DNA from 4 places in the Kitasatospora sp. NPDC023118 genome. Region 4 is predicted to be linked to each of the others. Evidence: riboswitches for the same ligand, from Rfam matches in the RefSeq annotation. Region 4 holds a riboswitch; each other region holds the start of a gene.

Region 1 (7,413 bases), on a different contig from region 4:
GGGTGCCACCGGTACGGCCGGCGGCAGCGGCTCGAACGGCAGCACCGGCAGTACGGGCGGGGCGGGCACGACCGGCGGTACCGGCACGAGCGGTGGCGCCGGGACCGGCCGGGCCCCGGCCCCCGCCAAACCCCCGGCGGGCGGAGCCCGTCCGCCCGCGCCCGGCACACCGCCGGGGGCCGGCACCGCCGGCACCCCCGAGGACGGCATCACCCCGCCGGGCGCGCCCGAGCCCACACCGGTGCCCGCCACACCGGTGCCGGTCGACCCGCCCACCACGCCGCCGACGGATACCCCGACCGATCAGCCGACCCCACAGACGGCGGAGGCCGCGGCCGCGCCGACGGCCACCCCCGCCGTACCGGGAGGAGTGGTGAACGCCGACCCGGTGGCGGACGCACCGCACGACTCCGGCTCGATGATCCCCGCCGTACTCGGAACCATCCTCGTCGTGGTGCTCGGTGTGGCCACCCTGGTCGCCGCGCGCCGCCGCCGGCGACGGGCGGAGTGATCCGGTGACCATGCTCGACAAGCGCGGCACGGCCTCCCCGCAGCGCGTCCCCGGCCTGGGCGCGGGGGGCCGGCGCAGTCCGCGGAACCTGCACCCGCTGGCCTGGTGGACTTGGGCGCTGGCCCTGGCGACGGCGGCCAGCCGCACCACCAACCCGCTGCTGCTCCTGCTCGTCCTCGCCGTGCTCGGCTACGTGGTCACCGCCCGCCGCAGCGAAGCCCCGTGGGCGCGCGGGTTCACCTACTACCTGTGGGTCGCCCTCACCGTGGTGGCGATCCGGGTGCTGTTCCGCTGCGTCTTCGCCACCGGCATCACCCCGCACGACCACCTGCTCTTCTCCCTGCCGCACATCCCCACCCCGGCCTGGTACGCAGGCATTCAGATAGGCGGCCCGGTCTCGCTGGAGGCCACGCTCTCCGCGGCCTTTGACGGGCTGCGGCTGGCGTGCCTGATCTGCTGCATCGGCGCGGCGAACACCCTTGCCAACCCCAAGCGTGCCTTGCGCGTGCTGCCCGGCGCGCTGTACGAGCTCGGCGTCGCCGTCACGGTGTCGCTGAGCGTCGCGCCGCAGCTGGTGCAGAGCGTCCAACGCGTCGCCCGGGCACGGCGGTTGCGCGCCGGGCAGCGCAAGGGCATACGCGCGTTGCGCGGCATCGTCGTGCCGGTCCTGGAGGACGCGCTGGAACGCTCGCTCAGCCTGGCCGCCGCGATGGACTCGCGCGGCTACGGGCGCTCCGGCACCGCCTCCCGGCGTTCTCGCCGGCTCACCGGCGCGCTCATGCTGCTCGGCATGTGCGGCCTGTGCGCCGGGGTGTACGGGTTGCTGGACGGAACGGCCCCCGCCGCGCTCGGCCTGCCCGCCTTCCTCGCGGGTGCCGTTCTCTGCGTGGCGGGCCTCGTCCTCGGCGGGCGGCGGGTGCGGCGCACCACGTACCGGCCGGACCGCTGGCGGGCGGCCGAATGGGCGGTCGCCGGCTGCGGGGTGACCGCCGCCGTCCTACTGTTCGCCACCGTCGGCTACGACGCCACCGACCTCAACCCCTCCCTGTACCCGTTGACCTGGCCGGCGCTGCCGCTCGTCCCGGTGCTCGCCCTGCTGCTGGCGGGCGCCGCCGGGATCGTCTCCCCGCCGCCCGGCCGTACGCCCGAACGGGCCACCGACACCGCCACCGACGCCCGCCGGACCAGCATCAGCGTCAGCACCGACCGCACGACCTCCGAGGTGAGCACGTGATCCGATTCGACCGGGTCAGCGTGGTGTACGACGGCGAGACCACGCCCGTCCTGCGCGACATCGACCTGCACATCCCGGAGGGCGAGCTCTGCCTTGTGGTCGGCCGCACCGGCGTCGGCAAGTCCACCCTGCTCGGCGCCGTCAACGGCCTGGTGCCGCACTTCACCGGCGGCACCCTGCGCGGCCGGGTCACCGTGGACGGCCGCGACACCGCCCACCACCCGCCGCGCGAACTCGCCGACGTGGTCGGCGTGGTGGGCCAGGACCCGCTGGCCGGCTTCACCACCGACACGGCGGAGGAGGAACTGGCCTACGTCATGGAGCAGTTGGCGATCCCGCCGGAGGTCATGCGCAAGCGCGTCGAGGAGACCCTCGACCTGCTCGGCTTGGCCGACCTGCGCCACCGCGCCCTGTACGAGCTCTCCGGCGGCCAGCAGCAGCGCGTCGCCATCGGCTCGGTGCTCACCGCGCACCCCCGCGTCCTGGTCCTGGACGAGCCGACCTCCGCACTCGACCCGACCGCCGCCGAGGAGGTGCTCGCCGCGATCACCCGGCTCGTCCACGACCTCGGCGTCACCGTCCTGCTGGCCGAACACCGCCTGGAACGCGTCGTCCAGTACGCCGACCGGGTCGCCTACCTGCCCGGCGACGGCACCGTCGTGCACGGGCCGCCCGCCGAGGTCTTCCGGACCACCGCGATCGCACCGCCCGTCGTCGACCTCGGCCGCCTGGCCGGATGGGAGCCCCTGCCGCTGTCCGTCCGCGACGCCCGCCGAGCCGCCGCACCGCTGCGGGAACGGCTGGCCGCACGCCCGGCACCGGCGCCGCGTCGCGCACCGGCGGCCGGGGAGACCGTACTGTCCGCCGAGCGGGTCGTGGTGCGCTACGGGCCGGTGGCCGCCGTCCGTGAGGTCGGGCTGGAACTGCGGGCGGGCGAGGTCACCGCGCTGATGGGCCGCAACGGCTCCGGCAAGTCCTCGCTGCTGTGGGCCCTCCAGGGCTCCGGACCCCGCCAGGGCGGCAGCGTGAAGGTCACCGGCGTCGAGGGCGGCCCGGCCAAGGACCCCAAGCGCCTCCCCGCGGCTCAGGCCCGGCAACTGGTCGGGCTCGTCCCGCAGACCCCCACCGACCTCCTGTACCTGGAGACGGTCGCCCAGGAGCTCGCCCAGAGCGACCTGGAGGCCCGCCACGCCGCCGGGCCGACCGCACGGCAGATCCTCGACCGCCTCGCCCCCGGGATCCCCGACGACACCCACCCCCGGGACCTCTCCGAGGGGCAGAAGCTGGCGCTCGTCCTGGCGATCCAACTGGCCGCCGCACCAAGGGTCGTGCTGCTGGACGAACCCACCCGGGGGCTCGACTACCACGCAAAGGAAGCACTCACCGGCATCGTGGACGCCCTCGCCGCCGAAGGCCGTACGGTCGTCGTCTCCACCCACGACGTCGAGTTCGTCGCCTCCGCCGCCGACCGCGTGGTCGTGATGGCCGAGGGCGAGATCGTCGCCGACGGCCCCACCGCCGAGGTCATCGTCGCCTCGCCCACCTTCGCCCCGCAGACCGCCAAAATCCTCGCCCCATTGGACTACCTGACAACCCGGCAGGTGGCCGAGGTCCTCGCGGTGGCGGAGGCCGCCCGGTGACCGCCGTCCGCATCCCCGGCCGGGCCCGCGTCGTCGTCGCCCTGGCCGCCTTCATCGGCCTGGTCGCCTTCACCTGGCCGTTCGTCGTCGCCCCAGGGACGTTCGGCTCTTCCTACGCCCCGCCCCTGATCTTCGGCGCGCTGCTCGTCCTGGTCCTCGCCGTCGTCATCGCCGAGATCTCGGCCGGCGGCATCGACGCCAAGGCCCTCGCCATGCTCGGTGTCCTCTCGGCCGTCAACGCCGGACTCCGACCCCTCGGCGCCGGCACCGCCGGGGTGGAGACCGTCTTCTTCATCCTCGTCCTCGCCGGCCGCGTCTTCGGCCCAGGCTTCGGCTTCACCCTCGGGTGCACCTCGCTCTTCGCCTCCGCTCTGCTCACCGGCGGAGTCGGCCCCTGGATGCCCTACCAGATGTTCGGCTGCGCCTTCGTCGGCATGCTCGCCGGGCTGCTCCCGCCGGCCCGGCGCCGCTGGGAGGTGCCGATGCTGGCCGCCTACGGGGCATTCTCCGGCTACCTGTTCGGCTTCCTGCTCAACCTCTCCTTCTGGCCGTTCTCGACCGACCCGAACAGCTCGATCGCCTACCTCCCCGGCCTGCCCTTCACCGAGCAGTGGCACCGCTACCTGCTCTTCGACCTCGCCACCTCGCTCGGCTGGGACACCGGCCGCGCCGTCACCACCTTCACCGCCGTGCTCGTCGTCGGGCCAGCTGTGCTGACCGTCTTCCGCCGCGCGGCCCGGCGCGCCAACTTCGAGCCCTCGGTCCGTTTCGAGGCTGCGGACGGCTCCGACGCCCCACCCGCTCAGGAACACGCCGCATGGCCGGCCGGAGCGGCGCCCTCCTGATTCCGAAAGGTCCACCACCGTGCCCAAGGCCGACAAACCCAGGACGATGACGATGGACGGCGCGGAGATCGTCGTCCTGACACCGCAACAGCACGCGGGCCTGGAGTCCGCCCGCCGCCAGCTGGGCGGACAACAGGCCCAGGTTTCCCGGATGAAGCTGGACCTCCACCGGAGCCGAGAGTTGCTGAGCGAAGCCGAACGTGTGCTGTCGAGCATCCCCGCCGACCAGGTCGAGCGGGTGGAGAAACAGCTTGGCCCCGGGCGAGGCCTGCCCGAACTGCTCGCTGACATCCGCGAGGCGCTACCGCGTGCCACGGAGCCCTCCGCCCGGTCCTGACGTCGACGCCGTCTCAGTATCCGGACAACTTGAGTGATTCGCTGTTCAGCTCCCACCGTCCTGCCCCTAAGCTGGCCGTGCAGCTGGTTCGCCCTGTCCGCCAGGCAGGCGCGTCGTAAGAGGGAACCCGGTGGGAATCCGGGACTGCCCCGCAGCGGTGAGCGGGAACGACCGCCGTCATACGCACTGGACCCGGGTCGGGTCTGGGAAGCGACGGCCAGTAGGTGTCCGCCCTGGAACCAGGGTGGGTGTGCCCGCGAGTCCGAAGACCTGCCACTGCCCGTGCGCGACCGTTCGCGCGCGGCAATCCGGTGACCTCGAGGGCGGGTCGGCGACCACACCAGGCGGAGCCGCATATGCGTGCGGGCGGCCGCCCGGTTCGTCACCCCTTCGCGCCTTCGTCCCGTCCCGAGGATCAGGAATCAGGCTCGCGAAGGAGAGTCCCTTGACGACGAAGTCCGCAGCCACAACAACCGTGGCCACCGTGTACGGCTACCCCCGCCAGGGCCAGGGCCGGGAGCTCAAGAAGGCGATCGAGGGCTACTGGAAGGGCGCGGTCACCGCCGAGGCGCTGCTGGCCACCGCGGCCGACCTGCGCCGGGAGAACTGGGCGCAGCTCGCCGAGGCCGGGGTCCGGGAGGTGCCGACCGGCGACTTCTCCTTCTACGACCACGTGCTGGACGCCTCGGTGGCCGTCGGCGCGATCCCCGCCCGCCACCGGGCCGCGGTCGAGGCCGACCCGCTGGACGGCTACTTCGCCATGGCTCGCGGCACCCAGGAGTTGGCGCCGCTGGAGATGACCAAGTGGTTCGACACCAACTACCACTACCTGGTGCCGGAGTTGGGCCCCGACACGGCCTTCGCGGCGAACCCCGCCAAGGCGGTCGGCGAGCTCGCGGAGGCCCTCGCGCTCGGCCACACCGCCCGGCCGGTGCTGGTCGGACCGGTCACCTACCTGCTGCTCGCCAAGCCCGCGCCCGGCGTCGCCGAGGACTTCCAGCCGCTCACCCTGCTGGACCGGCTGCTGCCGGTCTACGCGGAGCTGCTCGCGGCCCTGAAGGCGGCCGGCGCCGAGTGGGTCCAGCTGGATGAGCCCGCCCTGGTCCAGGACCGCACCCCGGCCGAGCTGAACGCCGCCGCCCGCGCCTACCGCGACCTGGGCGCCCTCACCGACCGGCCGCAGCTGCTGGTCGCGAGCTACTTCGACCGGCTCGGCGCCGCCCTGCCGGTGCTCGCCAAGGCCCCGGTGGAGGGCCTGGCGCTGGACTTCACCGGACCGGCCGCGGCCAACCTCTCCGACCTCGCCGCCGTCGGCGGCCTGACCGGCAAGCGCCTGGTGGCCGGCGTGATCGACGGCCGCAACATCTGGATCAACGACCTGGAGAAGTCACTGTCGACCCTGGCGACCCTGCTCGGCCTCGCCGACCGGGTCGACGTCGCGCCGTCCTGCTCCCTGCTGCACGTGCCGGTCGACGCCGCCGCCGAGCGCGACATCGACCCGCAGATCGCCCGCTGGCTGGCCTTCGCCCGGCAGAAGGCCACCGAGGCGGCACTACTCGCCCGCGGCCTGCGCGAGGGCACCGGTGCGATCACCGCCGAACTCGCCGCCAACCGGGCCGACCTGGCCTCCCGGGCCGGCTCCCCGATCACCCGCGACCCGGCCGTGCGGGCCCGCGCCGCCGCCGTCACCGCGGACGACGCCCGCCGCGCCCAGCCCTACCCCGTACGGGCCGAGGCCCAGCGCGCCCGGCTCGGCCTGCCGCTGCTGCCGACCACCACCATCGGCTCCTTCCCGCAGACCACCGAACTGCGGGTGGCCCGCGCCGACCTGACGGCCGGCCGGATCGACGCGGCCGGCTACCGGGAGCGGATGGAGGCCGAGGTCCGCGAGGTCGTCGCCTACCAGGAGAAGGCCGGGCTGGACGTCCTGGTGCACGGTGAGCCCGAGCGCAACGACATGGTCCAGTACTTCGCCGAGCAGCTCACCGGCTACCTGGCCACCCGGCACGGCTGGGTCCAGTCCTACGGCACCCGCTACGTCCGCCCGCCGGTCCTCGCCGGGGACATCTCCCGCCCGCACCCGATGACCGTGGACTGGTTCCGCTACGCGCAGGGGCTGACCGGTCGGCCGGTCAAGGGCATGCTCACCGGCCCGGTCACCATGCTGGCCTGGTCGTTCGTCCGCGACGACCAGCCGCTCGCCGACACCGCCCGGCAGGTCGCCCTCGCCCTGCGCGACGAGGTCACCGACCTGGAGGCGGCCGGCGCGGCCGTCGTCCAGGTCGACGAGCCGGCGCTGCGCGAGACCCTGCCGCTGCGCGCCGCCGACCGCCCGGCCTACCTGGACTGGGCCACCGAGGCCTTCCGCCTGGCCACCTCCGGCGTCCGCGCCGACACCCAGATCCACACCCACATGTGCTACGCCGAGTTCGGCGCGATCATGAAGGCCATCGACGAGCTCGACGCGGACGTCATCTCGCTGGAGGCCACCCGCTCGCACATGGAGGTCGCCGGGGAGCTCGCCGAGGCCGGCTACCCGCGCGAGGTCGGCCCCGGCGTCTGGGACATCCACTCCCCGCGCGTCCCGGGCACCGACGAGGTCGTCTCGCTGCTGCGCGCCGGCCTCGCCGCGATCCCGGCCGAACGCCTCTGGGTCAACCCCGACTGCGGCCTGAAGACCCGCGGCTGGCCCGAGACCCGCGCCTCCCTGGACAGCCTGGTCGCCGCCGCCCGCCGCCTGCGCGAGGAACTCGCCGGCTGAGACGCCCGTGCGAGGCGGACAGAGCGTGCGCACGTGCCGCGTCCGCCACGGTGACCCGCGCCGCCGACGCCGAGTCCGTCGGCGG
Region 2 (7,413 bases), on a different contig from region 4:
CTGCCCGAACTGTTGGCCGGCTTCCTGCGCGCGCTCGGCTCCGAGCCCCCGGCGGTGGAGGCGGAGCGGTTCACCAAGTTCCGGACCGTCACCGCCGAGCGCCGCTGCCTGTTCTTCCTGGACAACGTCGAGCACGCCGCCGAGGTCAGGGCGCTGCTCCCGTCCAGCGGGCTGGTGGTGGTCGCGGGCCGGCGGCGGCTGCCCGCGCTGCGGATGGACGGCGCCGAGGTGCGGCAGCTCGGGCCGCTGAGCGGGGCGGCCGGAACCGAGCTGGTGCGCCGGTGGCTGGGCGCCGGGCGGGGCACCGAGGCGGAGTTGGCGGCGCTGGTCGAGGAGTGCGGCGGGCTGCCGCTCGCGCTGAACGCGGTCGGCAGCCAGCTGCTCGACCGGGAGCACCTGCCGGTCGGCCGGGTGGTGGCCGAACTGCGCGACCGGGAGGGCGGGTTGGCCATGCTGGACGACGAGGGGAGCGACCTCGGCCCGACCTACGACGCGGTGTACGAGCGGCTGTCGCCGCAGGGCCGGGCGCTCTACCGGCTGATCGGTGTGCACCCCGGCCCCTTCGTGTCGGCCGAACTCGCGCGCGCGACGGGCGTCGAGCAGGCCGCCAAGGCGCTGGCGGAGCTGCGGGCCGTGCACCTGGTGGACGAGGTGCTGGACGCCGACGACTCCGAGGAGCGCTTCCGCGCCCATGACGTGGTGCGGCTGCACGCCTACGGCCGTACCCGCGAACTCCCGGGCCGGGCCGAGCTGCTGGCCAGGGTGGTGGCGTACTACCGGGGCCGGTCCTCGCTGGCCGACCGGGCGATGGGGTCGAGGCTGCGGCTGCAGGAGGCCGGCGGCGAGGGGCTGCCCGGCTTCGCCTCCGGGGCGGCGGCGCTGGAGTGGCTGCACGCCGAGCGGGCCAACCTGCGCGCGGTGGTGGAGGCGGCGGCCGAGCAGCGCTGGCACGGCGAGGTGTGGCGGCTCTGCGAGTCGCTGTGGCCGCTCTACCACGGCCGCAAGCTCTACCAGGACTGGATCGCCACCCACCGGCTCGGCGTCGAGTCGGCCCAGTGGGACAACCAGCCGGACGCCGTGGTCCGGATGCGCAACCAGCTCGCCCGCGCCCACTACGAGCGCAAGGAGTACGGGCCGGCCGCCGAGCAGTTGGCGCTCGCCGAGGCGCAGCTGCCGCTGGTGGCCGAGCGCCGGGTGGTGGGGGTGCTGCTCGAGACGGACGGCCTGCTCTGCCTGGCCGACGGCCGCCCGGGCGAGGCGGTGGACCGGTTCACCCGAGCCCTGGCGGAGAACCGGGGCGACGCTCACGGCGAGATCGTGCAGAGCTACAACCTGGCGCAGGCGCTGATCGCGGACGGACGCCCGGAGCAGGCGCTGACCGTGCTGGCCGGGGCCGCCGCGCGGGCCGAGGCCACCGCGGACCACGACATGCTGATGAAGCTGCCGCTGGTCCGTGCCCGGGCCCACCGCGCGCTCGGGCAGCTCGACCTCGCCGTCGCGGCCGCGGGCGACTGCGCCCGCCGGGCCGGGGAGCGCAAGCAGTACCCCAAGGAGGCCCAGGCCCACACCCTGCTGGTCGCCCTGGCCGAGGAGCTGCACGACCCGGAGCTGGCGGAGCGTAGCCGCGCCCGGCTGCGGGAGCTGCGGGCCTAAGGACCGGTCCGGAAGGACACCCGGGTGCGGTGCTCGCCGGTGCGGACGGTGAGGCCGTGTTCGGGGAGGCCGGCCGGGTCGCCGCCGTCGGCGAGCCAGGAGGCCACGGCGGAGCCGAGCAGCAGCGGGTCGAGGACGGGCTCGGCGCGGCCGAAGTCCCGTTCGGCGAGGGCCTCCAGCAGCTGGCCGGTGTGCAGCCTGAGCAGGTGGCGGGCCGGGCCGAGGGCGGCCACCGCGACGGCGAGGCCGGGGAGTTCGGCGGCGGTGTCGGCGAGCCAGTGGGCGGCGGGGTGTTCGGCGTGCGGCTCGGTGCGGGCGAGGACCTCGGCGGTGTAGCGCAGGGCGTCGCCCGGGTGGTCGTCGGTGAGCGCGTGGAAGCCGCGCGGGGCGGGGTCGTTCGGGTCGAAGGGGTAGCGCCGCAGGCTGACCTCCGTCCCCTCGCTCTTGCCCTCGACGTCGTACGCGGTGGGCCGGTCGGTGCCGCCGGGGCGCGGGACGGGCTTGGGGTAGGGCGGAAGGACGGGTTCGCCCTCGGGTTCGTCCAGGCGCTCCAGGAAGGAGTAGAGCAGCGGGCGCAGCAGCCGGGCGGATTCGCCGCGGTGGGCGAGCGAGCGGTCCGTGATGTCGCTGAGGTCGGCCGGGTCCCGGGCCAGGGCCTGTTCGAGCTGGGCGGCGAGGTCGCCGTCCGGGTCGAGGACGGGCGCGGCCTGGCCGAAGGCGTAGCTGGGGGAGTGCGGGTCGAGTTCGGCGGCGCCGGTGGCGACCAGCAGGGTGCGGCGGCCCAGGGCGGCGCCGTAGACGGAGACCGAGCCGTGGTCGCCGATCAGGCAGTCGGCGGCGACCAGCGCGGCCTGCCAGCCCTGGTGCGGCGGGATCAGCCGCAGACCCATCCGGCGGGCGTCGTCGAGCAGGGCCTCGGGGTCGTGCCGGCTCCAGATGTTGGGGTGCAGCACGACGGCCACCGTGTACTCGTCGGCGGGCAGCCGGCGGACCAGGCGGCGGGGCAGGTCGGGGCGGCGGCCGAGTAACGAGTGCCCGCTCCAGGTGGAGTTGACGACGACGAGCCGGCGGCCGTCGACGGCGCCGAGTGCGGCGCGGTAGGCGTCCCGGGAGCGTTCGCTGCCGAGGATCCGGTCGAAGCACGGGTCGCCGACCACCCGGGCGACGTCCAGGGCCTCGGGGCAGGAGACCCGCAGCCGATCCAGCTGCTCGGGGTGGGAGAGGCCGAGGACGTCCACGAACACCCGCCCCCGGTGGGTGAGTTCGTTGCGGGACAGGCCCGCGGCGCTGACCGTGTCGCCGGTGGACTCGGTGACCAGGCGGTTGTAGCCGGCGCCGTGCGGGAGAACGACCAGGTGGGCGTCCAGCCGGTGCATGGAGGCGTGGACGGCGCAGGCGACGGCCAGGTCGAAGCGGCGGCGGACGGCGTCCTCCCACTCCAGCACGGTGTAGCCGGGCAGGCCGCGCAGGTAGTCGGTGAGGCCGCGGTCGGCGAAGGCGGAGCCGGGGTTGACGGTGAAGTACCGTTCGATGCCGTCCTGGTTCAGCAGGGTGAGGACGTCCAGGACCCGGGTCGCCGAGGTGAGGGTGCGGGCGACCGCCAGCACGCGGGCCTTGACCGGGCGGGTGTTCCAGCGGTCGGCGGGCCAGACGTGGGGGTGGGACGGCACCTCATGATCGTACTCATCCGGGCCGCTCCCGGGGTGCCCCTTGCGAGAGACGGCCGGGCCCGAGTGTCGGTCAGCCCGCCGCTGCGGTGGGTTCGTGGTGCTCTCCGGCGGCGCACTCGTCGAGGAGGGGGCGCATGCTGTTGTCCGCGAGCCGGTAGCGCACCACGCGTCCGTCCTTGTCCCCGGTGACCACGCCCGCCGTGCGCAGCAGTCGCAGGGCTTGGGAGACGGCGGGGTCGCGCATGCCGGTGGCAACCGCCAGGTCGGTGACGGCGAGCGGGCCGGCTCGGTGCAGGGCGAGCAGCAGGGCGAGCCGTCCGGGGTCGGCGAGCAGGGAGAACCGCTCGGCCCAGGACCGGACGTGCGCGGTGTCGCCGATCGCGGCGATGGCCTCGCAGACCCGGTGGCCGTCGATGGTGCGGTGGCCCGCGCGGTCGGCCGGTACGAGATGCATGCGGACATTCTTGCAGGCAGTGGCCTGTGATCCTGGACACCTGCACAGGTGCGCAACCTTGCGAGGGTGGTGCCGGAGCCCTACGGTGTTCCCCGCCGTGGTGCTCGGGAAGACCGGTGACGGAACCTCAGGGGTCCCAGTCCGGAGCGGCCCTCGCCACTGTGATCGGGGGAGAGTTGTCCGTACCCACGTGCCACTGGGCGCCTCGTGCGCTTGGGAAGGCGGGTCCGGAAGCCCCGTAAGCCAGGAGACCGGCCACGGCATCTCACGAAGTCATTCCACGAGGTGCTGGAGCGTGATCCGAAGATGACCCTGCCCGAAACCGCCGCGCCCGTCGAGGCGGCCCCCTCCGTCCTGCCCACCTTCAGATGGAAGCGCGAGGACACCCTCCGCACGGCCGGGTTGATGGGGGTGATCCTGGCCATGCACGTGGTGGCCTTCGGGACGCTCGTCTTCCTGGTCGCGCCGCACAACTACGCCGTCGGCACCCAGGTCTTCGGGGTGGGCCTGGGCATCACCGCGTACACCCTCGGCATGCGGCACGCCTTCGACGCCGACCACATCGCGGTGATCGACAACACCACCCGCAAGCTGATGGCGGACGGCAAGCGGCCGGTCTCGGTCGGCTTCTGGTTCGCCCTCGGGCACTCCTCGATGGTGGTCATCATGGCCGCCCTGGTGGCGGGCGGCGCGCAGCTGGCGAACACGCTGATGGACGACGACTCGGCCACCCACAAGTGGCTCGGGCTGGTCGGCACCACGGCCTCCGGCGCCTTCCTCTACCTGATCGGCGCGCTCAACCTGGCGGCGCTGCTCGGCATCCTCAAGGTGTTCCGCTCGATGCGGGCCGGGAAGTACGACGAGGCTCAGCTGGAGGAGCACCTCAACTCGCGCGGCCTTATGGCCCGGGTGCTGAACCGGGCGACCCGCTCGATCACCCGGCCCGGGCAGATGTTCCCGGTGGGCATGGTGCTGGGCCTGGGCTTCGACACCGCGACCGAGGTCACCCTGATGGTGATGGCCGGCTCGGGTGCGGCGGCCGGGCTGCCCTGGTACGCGATCGTCTGCCTGCCGCTGCTGTTCGCGGCGGGGATGAGCCTGTTCGACACCCTGGACGGGACCTTCATGAACTTCGCGTACCAGTGGGCGTTCTCCAACCCGGTGCGCAAGGTGTACTACAACCTGACCATCACCGGGCTGTCGATCGCGGTGGCCTTCATCATCGGCACCATCGAGCTGGTCGGGGTGCTGCACGAGAAGCTCGACCTGACCGACCCGGTCACCGGGTTCATCGCGGACATCTCGCTGGACAACGTCGGGTACGCGATCGCCGGGCTGTTCGTGGTGGTGTGGGCGATCGCGATCGCCTACTGGAAGCTGGCCGGGGTCGAGAAGCGCTGGACGCCCGCGGAGTAGCCCGTCGGTCACGCTGCCGCGAGCAGCAGCGTGCCCGCGACGGCGAGCCCGGCGCCGACCACCTGGACCGGGCGCAGCCGCTCCTTGAGCACTCCGCGCGCCAGCAGCGCGGTGACGACGGGGTAGAGCGAGGCGAGCACGGCGGCCACCGCCGCCGAGCCGCTGTGCGAGGCCATCGCGTACGTGGCGTTGCCGGCGACGTCGGCCAGCCCGACGGCGGTGAGCAGGGGCAGCCGGGCGCGCAGCTCGGGCAGCAGCCCGGAGGTGTCGGTACCGCGCAGGCCGATCAGCAGCGCGGTGCCGCCGACGGCGACGTTGACGAGCCGCTGGACGCACAGCATGAGCAGCAGCCCTCCTCCGGCCGAGGCCTGGGCGAGCAGGGCCATGTTGGTGCCGAAGCCGAACGCGGCGGCCAGGGTGAGCAGCAGGGCCGTACGGGCGGCGGTCGGCCCGCCGCGCTCGGGGCCGCCGGCCAGCACCACGCCCGCCACGGCCACCGCGATCCCGGCCACCTGGCCGAGACCGGGTCGCTCGCCGAGCGCCAGCCCGACGCCGACCGGCACCACGACGCCGACGGTGGCCAGCGGGGACACCACGCCCATCGGGCCGAGCGCGAGCGCCCGGTAGAAGGCGAGCATCGCGAACGGGCCGATCACCCCGGCGGCGACGGCGTACCAGAGGGCGGGGGAGGCGTCCGCCCAGCCGCCGGTGGCCAGGACCGCGAGGAGGAGGACGACGGTGGCCGCGGCCTGGGAGATGACCACGACGGCGAGTGCGGGCAGTCTGCGGGTGAGGACGCCGCCGCCGAAGTCGCCCAGGCCGGTGAGCAGACTGGCGCAGAGGGCGAGCAGGACGGTCACTGGAGGTGCCAGGAGATCGAGGACAGCACAATGCACTCCGAAGTACAGTCGGATGGACTCGTTGCCGAGAAGGCAGCGTAGTTCACCAAGTTGGACTTCGCCGAACAATATTCTGCACTTTCCGTACTGTGGACACCGGAGGACTGCCCGCGTGCCGGACCCCGACCTCGTCTCCCAGGCCCTCGCCCGGAACCTCAAGCGGCTGCGCGCCGAGCGCGGCCACACCCTGGACGCCCTCGCCGCCCGATCCGGGGTGAGCCGCGGCATGATCGTCCAGATCGAGCAGGGCCGCACCAACCCGAGCGTGGCCACCGTGGTCCGGCTCGGCGACGCGCTCGGCGTCTCCATCGCCACGCTGCTCGACTACGAGGAGGGCCCGGACGTCCGGATCATCCCCGGCGACCAGGCCGTGCCGCTCTGGACCGGTGTGAGCGGCGGGACCGGCACCCTGCTGCACGGGATCGAGGCGCCCGGGCCGCTGGAGCTGTGGGAGTGGCGGATGGAGCCGGGCGAGGAGTACTCCTCCGATCCGCATCCGGCCGGGACGGTGGAGATCGTCCGGGTCGACGAGGGCGAGCTGACCCTGGTGCACGACGGTACGGACCACCCGGTACCGGCCGGCAGCACGGTCTCCTTCGACGCCTCGTACGCGCACGTCTACCGCAATGCGGGGGAGCGGGCGCTGCGGCTGACCATGGTGGTGTCGGTCCCGCCGCCGCGCTGAGGCCGCTTCCGTACGCCGAAACGGCGCCTCCCCCGGGCGGGGAGGCGCCGTTTCGTTCGTCGTCAGTGCCGGTCGCCGTACCGGCGGCGGAACTGCTCGACCCGGCCGGCGGTGTCGAGCGCCCGGGACTGGCCGGTGTAGAAGGGGTGGCTCGCCGAGGAGCTCTCGACGCCGATCACCGGATAGGTGCTGCCGTCCTCCCACTCGACGGTGCGGTCACCGGTGACCGTCGTGGGGGTCCCCCGGCCGAAGGCCGGGGTGAGGAAGGCGAGGCCGCCGACCTTGTCACGGAAGGCGACCGGGCGGTAGCCGGGGTGGATTCCGGACTTCCTGGCTGGGCTCCGCCGGGTGGTTGCGGTGCGTTCGTTCAGCGCTCTTCGCGGAAGTCGACGTGCCGGCCCACGACCGGGTCGTACTTGCGCAGGACCATCCGGTCCGGGTCGTTCCGGCGGTTCTTGCGGGTCACGTACGTGTAGCCGGTGCCGGCGGTGGAGCGGAGCTTGATCACGGGGCGTAGTTCGCTGCGGGCCATGGGGGTCCTCCTGGGCCTCGGGTGTCGGGTTCGGGGGCTGGGTCGAAACCGTACACCGAAATGGAAGTCGTTTTCATCTTGCCTCAACGTGAACTCCGTCCCGC
Region 3 (7,405 bases), on a different contig from region 4:
GCAGGCGTCCTCACGGTCCGGGGCGGCTTCGCGCCGACGGGATGAGGCTGCGCCGATCTCCGGCTCGACGAAATATTCCTCCCCGAGCACGGCAACCTTTCTGTTCATAGCGGCAACTGACGGGTAACCAGGGCCGAGATCAAGGCCCACCGCGCTAGAAGGACATGCCGTTGCCAGATCAGAACCGCTCTCATCGCCGCCGTCCGGCAACCCGCCGCCTGATCGCCACCGCCGTGGTGCTCGCCGCCGTGGGTGCTGCCGTACCGCTGGTCGCCCAAGCCGCATTCACGCCGAATGCCCCCACGCCGACCTCGGTCGGCGACGCAGCGGCCGGCAGTGGCCGCTACTTCGGCACGGCAGTGTCCTCGGGCAGGCTCGGTGACTCCACGTACTCCACCATTCTCGACCGGGACTTCAAGATGGTCACCCCGGAGAACGAGATGAAGTGGGACACCACCGAGCCCTCCCGCGGGTCGTTCAACTTCGCGCCCGCCGACTCGATCGTCAACCACGCCACCGCACACGGCCAGCGCATGCGCGGCCACACCCTGGTCTGGCACTCCCAACTGCCCGACTGGGTCAAGGCCACCACCGACCCCAACACCCTGCGCAGCGTGATGAACAACCACATCACCCAGGAGATGACCCACTACAAGGGCAAGATCTACGCCTGGGACGTGGTCAACGAGGCGTTCGCCGACGGCGGCAGCGGCCAGCACCGCGACTCCGTGTTCCAGAACGTGCTGGGCAACGGCTTCATCGAGGAGGCCTTCCGCACCGCCCGCACCGCCGATCCCTCGGCCAAGCTCTGCTACAACGACTACAACATCGAGAACTGGTCCGACGCCAAGACCCAGGGCGTCTACACCATGGTCAAGGACTTCAAGTCCCGCGGCGTACCGATCGACTGCGTCGGCTTCCAGAACCACTTCGGCGCCAGCGGCCCGCCGGCCAGCTTCCGGACCACCCTGTCCAACTTCGCCGCACTCGGCGTGGACGTCCAGATCACCGAGCTCGACATCGCCCAGGCGTCCGCCACCGCGTACACCAACGCCGTCCAGGACTGCCTCAACGTCGCTCGCTGCACGGGCATCACGGTCTGGGGCATCCGCGACAGGGACTCCTGGCGCACCGGCGAGAACCCGCTGCTGTTCGACGACAACGGCAACAGGAAGCCCGCCTACAACGCGGTGCTCACCACCCTGGACGGCGCCGGCGGCGGGACGCCGGGCGGCGGCATCACCTCGGGCACCGTCTACACGCTCTCCGCGACGGGAGCCTCCGGTCGCGTCCTCGACGAGTACGCGGGACAGAACGGCAACGGCACCCCGCTCCAGGTGTGGGACGCCAGTGGCGCCACCAACCAGCAGTGGCGGGCCACCAGGAACGGCGACGGCTCCTACACCCTGACCAACATCGCCAGCGGCCGGGTACTGGACGAACCGGGCAACCAGACCGGCAACGGCACCAGGGTGCAGGTCTGGGACTCCAACGGCGGCGCCAACCAGCACTGGAAGGCCGCCCGGAACAGCGACGGCTCGTACACGCTGACCAACATCGCCAGCGGCCGAGCCCTGGAGACCCCCGGCAACCAGACCGCCAACGGCACCGCCGTCCAGATCTGGGACTCCTGGGGCGCCGCCAACCAGCACTGGAACCTCAGGTCGTCCGGGTCCGGGTCGTCCGCCCCGACGCCGACCTCAACGGGCGGCTCGTGTGCGCTGCCGTCGACCTACCGCTGGTCCTCGACCGGTGCGCTGGCGCAGCCCGCGAATGGGTGGGGTGCGCTGAAGGACTTCACCGACGTCGTCTACAACGGCAAGCACCTGGTCTACGCGTCGAACGTCACGGGCTCGTCGTACGGTTCGATGGCGTTCGCTCCCTTCACCAACTGGTCGGACATGGCCTCGGCCGGCCAGACCGGCATGAACCAGAACGCGGTGGCGCCCACCCTGTTCTACTTCGCACCCAAGAAGATCTGGGTGCTGGCGTACCAGTGGGGTCAGTGGCCGTTCATCTACCGCACCTCCAGCGACCCGACCAACCCCAACGGCTGGTCCGCGCCGCAGCCGCTGTTCACCGGCGGCATCCCCGGCGCCGCCCCGATCGACCAGACCCTGATCGCCGACGACCAGAACATGTACCTGTTCTTCGCCGGTGACAACGGCAACATCTACCGGGCGAGCATGCCGATCGGGAACTTCCCCGGCAACTTCGGCTCGTCCTACACGACGGTCATGAGCGACTCGACGAAGAACCTGTTCGAGGCGCCCCAGGTCTACAAGGTCCAGGGCCAGAACCAGTACCTCATGATCGTCGAAGCCCGCGGCGCGAACGAGCAGCGCTACTTCCGCTCGTTCACCGCCACCAGCCTGAGCGGTTCCTGGACCCCGCAGGCCGCCAGCGAGAGCAACCCGTTCGCGGGCAAGGCCAACAGCGGCGCCACCTGGACCAACGACATCAGCCACGGCGACCTGATCCGCAACAACCCCGACCAGACCATGACCATCGACCCCTGCAACCTGCAGTTCCTCTACCAGGGCAAGTCCCCCACCGCGACCGGCCCCTACGACCAACTGCCATGGCGGCCGGGCGTCCTCACCCTGCAGCACTGACCCACCTGATCCACAGTGACCGAGATCGAGTGCGGCTCTCCGGCAAGGAGGTAAGCCGTTAACGGCACTGGCGAATCTAACTGCTGACCGACACTCGCTGCCGCGAGGAACCCCAGCCGCGCGTCGGCTGGGGTTCCTCTCTCTCGCGCACATGGACCAGGTGGCGAACGCGCACATCACCGGACTGCTGTTCGGCCCCGGGCGGCTTGCACTCAACTCCGCCCGCCGACAGCCGAGTCCAGAACGGGCCGCTGTGGTCGAACGGCTCGGTTGACCCGCACAGCACCATCTACTGGGCCCAGAGCGACCTCACCCTCAAGACCACCCAGCCGCTCACCTCGCTCACCGTGGAGCTGCGCATCGCACAGACCGGCGGCGTGCAGAACACCGGCAACTGGCGAACACTGCCGAGCGAAGACTTCACCGTCACCGTCCAGGAGTCCGGCGCTGCACTGGTCTACCGCTGGGTGCTCAAGCCGGGCCGTACCGTGCCGGCCGGGCAGCATGAATTCGCCGCCCAGTACAACCACGCCACCGGCGCGCGCAATACCACGAACGACAGCTACCGCATCGACGCGCAGACCCCGGCCGGTTCCGCCTCAGTCTGGGGCGGGTTCACCCCTGCGCCCTCGACCCGCCCTTCACCGACTTCATCGAAGTGATCACCGGCATGCGCAAGGGCGAAGCCTCGGCCTGCACTGGGACGACGTCCACCTCGACGAGGACGTACTGTTCGTCCGCTACACCCTCTCCTGCGTCGACAACCGCCACACGCACGATCCTCGAGCTGTGGGTGCCGGCGGAGGAGTTGGACGAGTTCAACCGGCACATCGTCGGCCGCATCGAGGTGGTGCACGAGTTCCGGCCGCAGCCCCACGTGGAGGCGAGCCTGTGATGGTCTTCCGCTGTGTGCACTGCAACCAGCCCCTGACCGAGTCATTGACGCTGCTCGCGCCGTTCCCGAGGCGGCCCGAGCCGGAGCAGCGGGAGGCTGTTGGGTTCGTGGTGTCCGCAGTTGGCTGCCGACGTCTCGTATGGCCGGTGGAGGTCCTTGAGCCGGCCAGCACCTGCCTGACCATGCCTGATACCTTGCCATCGCCGTGGTGTTCGGGAAACCGGTCTGATTCCGGTGCGGCCCTCGCCACTGTTGCCGCGGAGTTCCGCGGCCCTCGCTGACCGGCTTGCCCAGCGGTCAGGGCCACTGGGCGGGCTGGAAGAGCCGCCCGGGAAGGTCGGCCGCGGCGCGTCGATGCGGAAGCCAGGAGACCGGCCACGGCGCGACATGTTCCACGAGGGTTTTGGAGAACACGTGCCCAACGGTCAGCCACGCCCGTTCCGTTCCATATGTTCCGTTCGTCCCACAGGTCCGATACGTGTCGGCCGGGCAATCACGGCCTTCCTGTTCATCGGCGCGCTCGGAGGTTGCGCGGGCGCCCCCGCGCCCGTCGCGTCCGGCGGGGCGACCGAAGGCGCCGCGCAGGTCAGCGTGGACAACTGCGGGACCACCGTCACGGTCGGCGCGCCGCCCGGCCGGCTGGTGACGCTCAACCAGGGCGCCACCGAGGTGGCCCTGGCCCTCGGCCTGCAGTCCCGCATGGCCGGTACCGCCTACCTCGACGACTCCGTCCCGGAGAAGTGGAAGGCGGCCTACGACTCCGTCCCGGTGCTCTCCAAGGAGTATCCGACGAAGGAGAAGCTCCTCGCGGCCCGTCCCGACTTCCTGTACGCCTCCTACGCCAGCGCGTTCACCGACAAGGTCGCGGGCACCCGGGAGGAACTGCGCGGCCAGGGCATCCCGTCGTATGTGTCCCCGTTCGGCTGCTCGGACAAGAGCAAGGTGGCGCCGACGACCTGGCAGGCGGCGTGGGGCGAACTGAACGACGTCGCCAAGGTCTTCGGTGTCCCGGAGCGGGCCACCGCGATCCAGCAGCAGCAGGAGCAGCAGCTGGCCCGGTTGACGGCGACGGCTGCGGGCAAGGGCCTGAAGGTCCTGTGGTTCGACTCGGACACCAAGACGCCGTTCGTCGGCGCCGGCCACGGCGGGCCCCAGCTCGTGCTCGACGCCGTCGGCGCCCGCAACGTCTTCGCGGACCTGCCCGGTGGCTGGCAGAACGTGAGCTGGGAGAAGGTCGTCGCGGCGGACCCGGACGCCATCGTGCTCGCGGACGCGAGCTGGGACACGGCCCAGTCCAAGATCGACTACCTCACGAACGACCCGGTGCTGAGCAAGCTCACCGCCGTGCAGCGCAAGGCCTTCGTGGTGGTGCCGTTCTCGGAGTCGACCCCCGGCGTGCTGCTCGCCGACGGCGCCGCCAAGGTGTCCGCGGGACTCGGCCGACTGCACCCGGATTCATGACCACCGCACCCCACCCCGTCGCGCGGCGCTCCGGTCCGGGCCGCGCGACGGCGGCCCTGACCGTCGGTGTGGCCCTGCTGCTGACCGCCGTGCTCCTCGGCCTGGCCGTGGGCTCGCAACACGAGTCAGTCCGGACCGTGATCGACGTCGTCCTGCGCCGGCTCGGGCTGGGCGACCCGAACGTGACGCTGCTGGACGACCAGATCGTCTGGCAGCTGCGGCTGCCCCGGGTGCTGGGAGCGGCCGCCACCGGCGCCGGCCTCGCGGTCTGCGGTGCGGTGCTGCAGACGCTGACCGGGAACGATCTGGCCGATCCCTTCCTCCTCGGGATCTCGGAGGGAGCCGCGGCCGGCGCGGTCACCGTGATCGTCCTCGGCGTCGGCGTGTCCGGCGCCGTGGGCACCGGCGCGGTGGCGACGGCGGCCTTCGCCGGTGCCCTGCTCGCCGCCGTCGTCGTCCTGGCACTGGCCGGCGCGCGCAGCCGGTCACTTCCGACCGCCCGGACCGTGCTCGCCGGCATCGCGGTCGGGCAGATGTGCGGGGCCTACACCTCGTTCGTCGTGATGGTTCTCGGGGACCGCAACGCGGCGCGCGGTGTCATGGAGTGGACGCTGGGCTCGGTCGCCGGCGTGCGGTGGCCCACTGCCGTCTTCCTGATCGCGGTCGCGCTGGTCGGTGTCACGGTCCTGGCCTCCTCGGCCCGCGACCTGGACGCCTTCGCCTTCGGCGAGACCGCCGCCCGCTCCCTCGGCGTCCACGTCGACCGCACCCGCTGGGCCCTCGTCGCCACCGCCGCGCTGGTGACCGCGTGCCTGGTCGCCAACACCGGCGTCATCGGGTTCCTCGGCCTGGTCGTACCCCACGTGGTCCGTCTCGTCTGCGGCCCGCGGCACGCCCTCCTGCTGCCCGTGTCGGCGCTGGTGGGCGCGTCCCTCCTGGTGGGCAGCGACATCGTGGCGCGCTCGCTCCTGCCCGACCGGGAGATCCCCGTCGGCGTCATCACGGCCGGGCTCGGAGCACCCTTCTTCGCCTGGCTGCTGTGGCGCCAGGGGCGGACCGACGGGAGGGGCCAGTGACGGTGACGCCACCCTTCGAACTGCGCGCCGAGGGAATCGGCGTGCGAATCGGCGCAGCCACCCTGCTGGACGAGGTCTCGCTCGCGTTCGGCCCCGGCCGGATCACGGGCCTGCTCGGGCCCAACGGCGCCGGGAAGACCACCTTGCTGCGCGCGGTCGCCGGACTGACCCGGCCGAGCGCGGGGCGGGTCCTGCTGGACGGAGCGGACCTCCACGCGCTCACGGCCCGCCGACGAGCACGACGGGTGGCCTTCATGGAGCAGCAGGCGGACACCCGGCTGTCGCTGCCGGTCCGTCAGGTCATCGAGCTCGGACGCACGCCGCACCGCGGCCGCTGGCCCGTGCCGACGGACTCCGCCGCCGACGCCCACGAGCGGTCCGTGTTCGCCGAGGCCGTCGCCGCGGCCGACGTCGGCCACCTGCTCGACCGGTCCTGGCCGACGCTGTCGGGGGGCGAGCGGCAGCGGGTCCAGCTCGCGCGGGCGCTGGTGCAGGAGCCCGGCGTGCTCCTGCTCGACGAGCCCACCAACCACCTCGACCTACGCCACCAACTCGGCTTCCTCGAAACCGTACGCGGGCTGGGCATCACCACGGTGGCCGCGCTGCACGACCTCGAACTCGCCGCCGCCTACTGCGACGAGGTCGCCGTCCTGCTCGACGGCCGACTGGTTGCCCACGGGCCCGTCTCCGAGGTGCTCACCTCGGAGACGATCGCGCACGTCTACGGCGTCGACGTCACCGTGGAACGACACCCCCTCCACAACAGGCCGCACATCCGGTGGAACGGACTGCTCCGCGAAAGGACAACCCCATGACCTCCCCCGTCCCGGATGCCCCCGCCCACCGCACTGCCGTGCTCCTGGTCGGCATGTCGATCGGGGAAGTCGTCCGCCGTGACGAACTCCTCCGGACGGCGGCGCCGCACCGGGCCTCGATCGCGTTCCTGCAGCAGGGAGACCCCTCCCTGTCGGCCGAGCTGACCAGGCTGGCCGACGCGGGCAACGAGACCGTGGTCGTGATCGGCGTCCGCCTCGCGGCCTCCGGCCCGGCCCACTCCTGGCTGCGGCGGATCGCCGCGCACTGGTGGCGCGAGCGCGCGGGCCACCGCCCCGAACTCCTCGTCGCGACCCGCCTCGCCGACTCGCCGGACGCGGTCGCCACGGTGGCCGCGGTGACGAAGGCCATCACCGGCACGGAGCCCGGCCTCACGTCCGCGGCCTGGGAAGAGGTCCCCGGCCACCGGCACCAGGTCCTGGTGTGCCGTGGCCCGCGTTGCGCGGCCCTGGGCGCGGAGGAGGGACTACGCGCCCTGGTAGGAGAACTGACCGAGCAGGGCCTCGGCGACGACGACGTGCTCG
Region 4 (7,413 bases):
TCCATGCGACCTACGCGGTCGAGACCGTTCCGTACGCGTGGATCAAGGCCGCCAGACCGGGCGGTCGGATCGTCTACCCCTGGGGACGGCTTGGCCACGTGGCGCTCACAGTGGCCCCCGACGGCTACAGCGCGAGCGGTTGGGTGCAGGGGCTTGGACAGTTCATGGCTGACCGGTCTGGCCCAGTCTGGGTGCCGACCGGCTACACGAAAGTGCGTGGCACCGGCGGCCCTGACACCGAGCGGCTCATCGAATGCGACCTCGCCCCGCTCGCCGACGACTGGGACCTGCGTTTCGCGGTGCGCGTCGCCGTTCCGGACGCCATCCTGATCACCAGCCGGGACGAGGACGGCGTCAACGCCTGGATCCACGACGGCAACGCGTCGTGGGCGGCGCTGTCCGCGCGTGGCGACGGCAGCACCGTGCTGCACCAAGGCGGCCCGCAGCGCATCGGCGACGAACTGCTGACTGCCTGGTCGCAGTGGGAGGCTCACGGCCGCCCGACGCCGTACGACTACGGGATCACCGTCACGCCGGAGCAGCAGTGGGCGTGGCTGCGCGATGAGGACGGGCCGAGCTGGCCCATCGGAGAAGCGGGGGAGCGCCGAGCGGCGCTCCCCCGCTGAACCCTGCTTCCTAGAAGTCGTCGTCGAAGGACACCGAGCCCTCGACGGCGACCTGGTACGCCGAGACCCGGCGCTCGAAGAAGTTGGTCAGCTCCTGGACGTTCTGGAGCTCCATGAAGCCGAACGGGTTGGTCGACCCGTAGCGGATCGGCATGCCGAGGCGGGCCAGGCGCTGGTCGGCAACAGCCTCCAGGTACTGGCGCATGGAGTCGGTGTTCATGCCGGCGAGACCGTCACCGCACAGGTCCTGGGCGAACTGGAGCTCGGCCTCGACGGCCTCCTCCAGCATCTCCGTGACCTGCTTGGCCATCTCGTCGTCGAAGAGGTCGGGCTCCTCCTCGCGAACGGTGTCCACGACCGACATCGCGAAGTCCATGTGCATGGACTCGTCGCGGAACACCCAGTTGGTACCGGTCGCAAGGCCGTGCAGCAGACCCCGGCTCCGGAACCAGTACACGTAGGCGAAGGCGCCGTAGAAGAACAGGCCCTCCACACAAGCCGCGAAGCAGATCAGGTTCAGGAGGAACGCGCGGCGGTCCTCCTTCGTCTGCAGCGACTCGATGTGGTCGACCGCGTTCATGTACTTGAAGCAGAACTTGGCCTTCTGCGCGATGGAGGGGATGTTCTCCACGGCAGCAAAGGCAGCCGCGCGGTCCTCCGGGTCGGGCAGGTAGGTGTCCAGCAGCGTCAGGTAGAACTGCACATGGACGGCCTCCTCGAACAGCTGACGCGACAGGTACAGCCGCGCCTCCGGGGAGTTGATGTGCTTGTAGAGGCTCAGCACCACGTTGTTCGCGACGATCGAGTCGCCCGTCGCGAAGAACGCGACCAGGCGGCCGATCAGGTGGCGCTCGCCCTCGCTCAGCTTCGCCAGGTCGGCGACGTCCGAGTGCAGGTCCACCTCCTCCACGGTCCAGGTGTTCTTGATCGCGTCGCGGTACCGGTCGTAGAACGACGGGTAGCGCATCGGGCGCAGGGTCAGCTCGAAGCCGGGGTCGAGCAGCATCTTGCGGTCTTCGTTCGGGGTGCTCACTGGCAGGCCTCGCAGGACTCGGGGTTCTCCAGGGAGCAGGCGATGGCGGCTTCCTGCTCCGGGGTGAGGGTCGGGGTGTTCACCGGCACGGGCGCGGCGGCGCGGGCGGCACCGGAGGCGGCCTGGGCGATGCGGGTGGCCGGGCGCGAGCGCAGGTAGTAGGTGGTCTTGAGACCGACCTTCCACGCGTAGGCGTACATCGAGCTGAGCTTGCCGATGGTCGGCGCCGCCATGAACAGATTGAGCGACTGACTCTGGTCCAGGTACGGCATGCGGGCCGCGGCCAGGTCGATCAGCGCGCGCTGCGGCAGCTCCCAGGCCGTCCGGTAGAGCGAACGGACCTCCTCCGGCAGCCAGTTGAACTCCTGCACCGAGCCGTTGGCGTCGCGCAGGGCGTCGCGGGTCTGCTGGTCCCAGACGCCGAGCTCCTTGAGCTCGCGCACCAGGTACGGGTTGACCTGGAGGAACTCCCCGCTCAGGGTCTCGCGCTTGAACAGGTTGGACACCTGCGGCTCGATGCACTCGTACACGCCGGCGATGGACGCGATGGTCGCGGTCGGGGCGATCGCGAGCAGGAGCGAGTTGCGCAGGCCGGTGACGGCGATGCGGGCGCGCAGCGCCGTCCAGCGGTCGGCCCACTGCGGGGCGGCCGTCGGGAAGTGGTCGATGTGCAGCTCGCCGCGGGCGGCGCGGGTCTCGCCGTAGGCCTCGTGGCGGCCCAGCTGCTCGGCCAGGTCGGCGGAGCGCTCGTAGGCGGTGAGCATGATGCGCTCGGCGATGAGCGTGGACAGCCGCGCGGCCTCGGCCGAGTCGAAGTCGATCCGCAGCTTGAAGAAGACGTCCTGCAGGCCCATCACGCCGAGGCCCACCGGCCGCCAGCGGGAGTTGGAGGTCCCGGCCTCAACCGTCGGGTAGAAGTTGATGTCCACCACGCGGTCGAGGAACGTCACGGCCGTACGGACGGTGGCGTCCAGCCGCTCCCAGTCCATGGCGCCGAGCAGGTCGTCGGCGGAAGCCCCGGCAGCGACGTGGGCGCCGAGGTTGACCGAGCCGAGGTTGCAGACGGCGGTCTCGGAGTCGTCCGTGACCTCCAGGATCTCGGTGCACAGGTTGGAGGAGTGCACCGTGCGGCCCGGCAGCGCGGTCTGGTTGGCGGCGCGGTTGGAGGCGTCCTTGAAGGTCATCCAGCCGTTGCCGGTCTGCGCCAGGGTGCGCATCATGCGGGCGTACAGGGTCTGCGCCGGGATGGTGCGGACGGCCTTGCCGGCCTGCTCGGCCTTGCGGTAGGCCTCGTCGAAGTCAGCCCCCCACAGGTCGACCAGCTCGGGCACGTCGGCGGGGGAGAACAGCGACCAGTCGGCGTTGGCGTTGACCCGGCGCATGAACTCGTCCGGGATCCAGTGCGCCAGGTTGAGGTTGTGGGTGCGGCGCGCCTCCTCACCGGTGTTGTCGCGCAGCTCCAGGAACTCCTCGATGTCGGCGTGCCAGGTCTCCAGGTAGACGCAGGCCGCGCCCTTGCGCCGGCCGCCCTGGTTGACCGCGGCGACCGAGGAGTCGAGGGTGCGCAGGAACGGGACGATGCCGTTGGACTTGCCGTTGGTGCCGCGGATCAGGCTGCCGCGCGAGCGGATGCGCGAGTAGGACAGGCCGATGCCGCCGGCGTGCTTGGACAGCCGGGCGATCTGCGCGTAGCGGTTGTAGATCGAGTCCAGGTTGTCCAACGGGGAGTCGAGCAGGTAGCAGCTCGACATCTGCGGGTGCCGGGTGCCGGAGTTGAAGAGCGTCGGCGAGGAGGTCAGGTACTCCAGGCGGCTCATCAGGCCGTACAGCTCGGCCACCTCGCGCACCGACTGCTCGGAGTCGCCGACCGCCAGGCCGCAGGCGACGCGGAGCAGGAAGTGCTGCGGGGTCTCGATCACCTTGCGGGTGATCGGGTGGCGCAGCAGGTAGCGGGACTGCACGGTGCGCAGACCGAAGTACTCGAAGCGGTCGTCGCCGGCGGTGTCGATCAGCGCGTCCAGGGCGGCGGCGTGCTTGGCGACGAAGGCCGCGGTGGTGTCGCCGATCAGGCCCTCGGTGTGGCCGACGGCGATCGAGGCGGAGAAGGAGACCGCGCCCTGGCTGTTCGCCTCGTCGACGATCTCCAGTGCGAGCAGACGGGCCGCCAGCTTCGAGTACTGGGGGTCCTCGGCGATCATCGACGCGGCGGCGTCCACGGCCAGCCCGCGCAGCTCGGCGAAGTCCGAGCCGGCGTGGCGGCCGCGCAGCGCGGCGGCGGCGACATGGCCGGGGTCCACCTCGGTGAGGTCGGCGCTGCGGTCGGTGAGAAGCCGCAGCAGCGCTCCGCCGGGGTCGGAGACCGTCGGGTCGGTGAAGGCGGTACCGGAGCCCTGGGCGGGCAGGGTGGCTGAGGCAGCGGTGGTCAAGGCGCTCTCTCCTGGCGGCGATCGGCGGCGGTGATCGGGTGGCACCGGACCGGTCTGGGCAGGGGAGCACGGCGCGAACGCAAACGGCGTCGCGCGACGGTGTCTCCCCGGCCCGCCCGCGAGGCCCGGAGGTGTACTGCTGGTGCTGGCGCGGCCTCTGCGGGAGGGCCGTGGGCACGCGGTCGGCAGGTACTCGGACTCGCGGACACGGCTGCTGGAGCCGCCCGCACACCGCTGCGGGGCAGTCCCGGATTCCCGCCGGGTTCCCCTGCATCGACAGCAGGAGTGAGCATACATGTAGTGGTGTCTCACTGATGCGGCACCACATGTAGTGCGGCGTGGTGTGTTGGCGCGATGACCGGCGGTACTGGGGCGGGTGGCGGTTCGTGCCCGTCCGGCGCCCGGATCCGCGCCTCGGGCGGGTCGGATCCGCACGCCCGCGTCCTGGTTTCGGCACGGAATGGTCACCGGACGGATCGACGGTCGGGGGGATGCCCTACGATCTGGGCGCATGAGCGACGGAACCGGCGTACCTGGGCACGGGCCGCAGGGAACGCCTCCCGCCGGGCCGGGGGGCGTACAGAATCAGCAGTCGGCGGTGCCGGGTCCGGTGCCGCCGCCGAGCGGCGGTTTCGGCCCGCCGCCGGCCTCGTACGGGCCGGTGGTGCCGTCCGCGCAGCCGCTCTCGCAGCCGGTCCCGCCGGTACCGCAGCCGCAGCCCCAGCCGGTCGCGCAGCCCCAGCCGGTACAGCCGCAGCCCCAGCCCCAGCCGGTGCAGCCGGCGGCCCCTCAGCCGCAGTGGCAGCAGCAGCCGCCCCAGCAGCCCGTGCCGCCGCAGCGCGTCGAGCCGAACTGGGAGGCGCTGGCGGACCGCAACGAGGCTGACGGCAAGCGCAAGCGCCGGATGAGGGTCATCGGCATCGTGGCCGCCGTCGTCCTGGTGGGTGGCCTGGCCGCGGGCGGCGTGATGCTCCTCGGCAAGAAGGACGACACCAAGAAGGCCGGCGGCGGTCCGGTCACCACCGTGTCCGCCTCGGGCAAGCCGACCCCCGGGCCGTCGAGCGCGAGCGCGACCCCGGGCGGCCAGACGGACGACCCGTCGAAGCCGATCTGGGAAGCCGCCACCGACCCGGCGCCGCAGGACGCGGGGGCGCTGTTCTCCGCGATGCAGGTGACGGTCAGCGGCGCGACCTGGAACCGGACCGTGGTCTCGCTGGACCAGCCCTGCTGGGACGGCAACTCCACCACCGGCGGTCTCGGCAAGATCCTCGGCGACCAGGGCTGCCAGAAGGTGCTCCGGGCGACGTACGTCTCCGGCGACAGCGCGGTGACCGTCGGTGTCGCGGTCTTCGACCACAAGATCCAGGCCGAGACCGCGATGAAGAACTACGCCGGCCAGCTCAAGGGCCTTCCCGCGGCCGGCGCCCCGGCGTTCTGCGCCAACCCCGGCTGCACCAGCACGCACGGCAGCCTGGGCCGGTACGCCTACTTCACCGTCGAGGGTTCGGCGAAGGGCGGAAACGCCCCCGATGCCACCGCGACCGCGGCGGCCTCCGGCTTCGCCGAGCACGTGAAGGGCCAGCTGCTCCGGCGGGCCAAGGCGGCGGGCTCCGCCACGCCCGGTTCGCAGGGCACACCGGCGGCCACCCCGGCCGGCTGACCTGTCGTGACACCCTGGTGCCGGCGGATCCGTTCGCCGGGACCGGGGGAGTGTGGCAGGCTCTCGGGAGTCATTCGTACGTGTGTTCCGGTTGCGTCCGTGGGGGTCGGTACCGGCAAGCAACCGGAGGAGCGGTCGTGGCCCTGCCCAGTGCCCTGCGCGGCAAGCCGGCCGTCCTGGCCGCGGCCGGGATCGTGGTCGTCGCGGGCACCTTCGCGCTGCTGGGCCGGGACGACCGGGCCGACGGCGAACAGCCCGCGCGGGTACCGGTGTCGGTCGGCGCCCCCGGACGCACCCTGCCGCCGGACGTGGGCCGGGACCTGCTCGCCCGGGACCCGCAGGCCTCGCCGAACGCCCGCGCCGTCCAGCAGTTCCTCGCCGACCTGGAGAGCCAGGCCCGCACCGGGCAGAGCGGCGGCACGGTGATCGGCCAGCACGTCGAGGCGCACAACGAGCGCAACAACCCCGAGTACGGCGACTACCGGGGCACCAAGCAGGTCGGCTACTACTACAAGAAGGCCGCCGACATCACCGGCAGGCTGCCCGGCTTCCTGGAGACCGACCTCGGCCCCGGCTACGGCCAGAACGCCTGGGGCGTGGGCAACCCGCGCTCCTACTCGGCCGGCCGCTGGCCCACCTGCCGGACCGGCTGGCAGTACACCGACGACGCCGTCGACCTGATGACCGCCGTCTGGTCCGGCCACCCGCGCGCCGACGACGGCACCTACGGCAGCTCCGGCGTCCAGCAGAACTGCGACGGCAGCAGCACCGAACTGCCGGACAACGGCGGCGCCCCGGCCGGGATCGTCGGCATGTCCTTCCACGAGCCCTACCCCGGATCGGACGTCAAGTCCTTCGACCGGGTGCTCTGTTCGAACTCCCCGGCGGCCAAGGACCCGGGCTGGTTCGGCCGGGTCGTGGACGCCGCGCACGACACTCCCGAGTACCGCGCGCTGATCACCGACCTGTCCTACCTGGCCGACCACCTGGAGTACCTGGCCGCCCACGACGTGCCGGTGCTGCTGCGCCCGTACCACGAGATGAACGTCCAGGACTGCTCCAGCCGGTTCTGGTGGGCGGGCCAGAAGCCGGCCGACTACCAGGCGCTGTGGAAGATCACCTACAAGTACCTGGTGGAGACCAGGGGCCTGCACAACCTGCTGTTCGTCTGGACGCCGGTGTCCTGGGACGGCGCCCCGGGCGTGGACCCGTGGGACTACTACCCGGGCGCCCAGTACGTCGACGTGGTCGGGGTGGACGACTACAGCGGCAGTCCGGCGCACCCGATCGGCACCGGCGAGGTGTGGACCAAGCGCTACTACGACGGGCTCGCCGCCTACGACAAGCCGCGGATGCTGGCCGAGTCCTTCGCCGTGCCCGTCAACTCCCGCCAGCCGGACACCCTGCGGCGCACGCCCTGGACGATCTGGACGGTCTGGGGGCAGTCGCTCACCGCGAACAACCTGGCCCCGGACCAGCCGCGCAACTCCGGCGCGGACGTCAACGCCACCTATCACAGCCCGCTGGCGATCACCGGTGGCTCCGGCTCGTCCGGCGGGAGCATCGACTGGGGTGGGCTGCACGTCCGCTGAGGGCGGGCGAGGTCCGGCGAGGTCCGCCGGGATTCCTCGGGATTCGTCGAACGGGTGGAATTCCGGGTCAGTTGCG

What was found. Region 4 has a riboswitch for cobalamin ahead of ACZ3UD_RS07870 (ribonucleoside-diphosphate reductase subunit alpha). Riboswitches for the same ligand answer to the same signal wherever they lie in the genome.
Region 1: linked by a shared signal. The riboswitch ahead of metE (5-methyltetrahydropteroyltriglutamate--homocysteine S-methyltransferase) and the one ahead of ACZ3UD_RS07870 (ribonucleoside-diphosphate reductase subunit alpha) in region 4 are both predicted to bind cobalamin.
Region 2: linked by a shared signal. The riboswitch ahead of nicT (Nickel transporter NicT) and the one ahead of ACZ3UD_RS07870 (ribonucleoside-diphosphate reductase subunit alpha) in region 4 are both predicted to bind cobalamin.
Region 3: linked by a shared signal. The riboswitch ahead of ACZ3UD_RS31135 (ABC transporter substrate-binding protein) and the one ahead of ACZ3UD_RS07870 (ribonucleoside-diphosphate reductase subunit alpha) in region 4 are both predicted to bind cobalamin.

Annotation. Positions count from the first base shown of each region.
Region 1 covers NZ_JBVHHW010000014.1:121,735-129,147, reverse strand. The annotation lists gene ACZ3UD_RS20060 (hypothetical protein) at 1-511, shown strand, start outside; gene ACZ3UD_RS20055 (CbiQ family ECF transporter T component) at 522-1,745, shown strand; gene ACZ3UD_RS20050 (ABC transporter ATP-binding protein) at 1,742-3,385, shown strand; gene ACZ3UD_RS20045 (ECF transporter S component) at 3,382-4,230, shown strand; gene ACZ3UD_RS20040 (hypothetical protein) at 4,250-4,567, shown strand; cobalamin riboswitch at 4,634-4,859, shown strand; gene metE (5-methyltetrahydropteroyltriglutamate--homocysteine S-methyltransferase) at 5,013-7,328, shown strand.
Region 2 covers NZ_JBVHHW010000013.1:28,285-35,697, forward strand. The annotation lists gene ACZ3UD_RS18385 (AAA family ATPase) at 1-1,653, shown strand, start outside; gene ACZ3UD_RS18390 (hypothetical protein) at 1,650-3,323, opposite strand; gene ACZ3UD_RS18395 (ArsR/SmtB family transcription factor) at 3,394-3,777, opposite strand; cobalamin riboswitch at 3,859-4,051, shown strand; gene nicT (Nickel transporter NicT) at 4,084-5,193, shown strand; gene ACZ3UD_RS18405 (EamA family transporter) at 5,202-6,053, opposite strand; gene ACZ3UD_RS18410 (helix-turn-helix domain-containing protein) at 6,205-6,777, shown strand; gene ACZ3UD_RS18415 (type B 50S ribosomal protein L31) at 6,840-7,148, opposite strand; gene rpmG (50S ribosomal protein L33) at 7,145-7,309, opposite strand.
Region 3 covers NZ_JBVHHW010000032.1:5,143-12,547, reverse strand. The annotation lists gene ACZ3UD_RS31150 (hypothetical protein) at 1-45, shown strand, start outside; gene ACZ3UD_RS31145 (non-reducing end alpha-L-arabinofuranosidase family hydrolase) at 165-2,615, shown strand; gene ACZ3UD_RS31140 (hypothetical protein) at 2,822-3,277, shown strand; cobalamin riboswitch at 3,700-3,904, shown strand; gene ACZ3UD_RS31135 (ABC transporter substrate-binding protein) at 4,102-4,971, shown strand; gene ACZ3UD_RS31130 (FecCD family ABC transporter permease) at 4,968-6,047, shown strand; gene ACZ3UD_RS31125 (ABC transporter ATP-binding protein) at 6,044-6,862, shown strand; gene ACZ3UD_RS31120 ((2Fe-2S) ferredoxin domain-containing protein) at 6,859-7,405, shown strand, end outside.
Region 4 covers NZ_JBVHHW010000004.1:354,138-361,550, reverse strand. The annotation lists gene ACZ3UD_RS07880 (protein-L-isoaspartate O-methyltransferase family protein) at 1-626, shown strand, start outside; gene ACZ3UD_RS07875 (ribonucleotide-diphosphate reductase subunit beta) at 637-1,632, opposite strand; gene ACZ3UD_RS07870 (ribonucleoside-diphosphate reductase subunit alpha) at 1,656-4,061, opposite strand; cobalamin riboswitch at 4,253-4,378, opposite strand; gene ACZ3UD_RS07865 (hypothetical protein) at 4,597-5,745, shown strand; gene ACZ3UD_RS07860 (glycoside hydrolase family 26 protein) at 5,883-7,337, shown strand.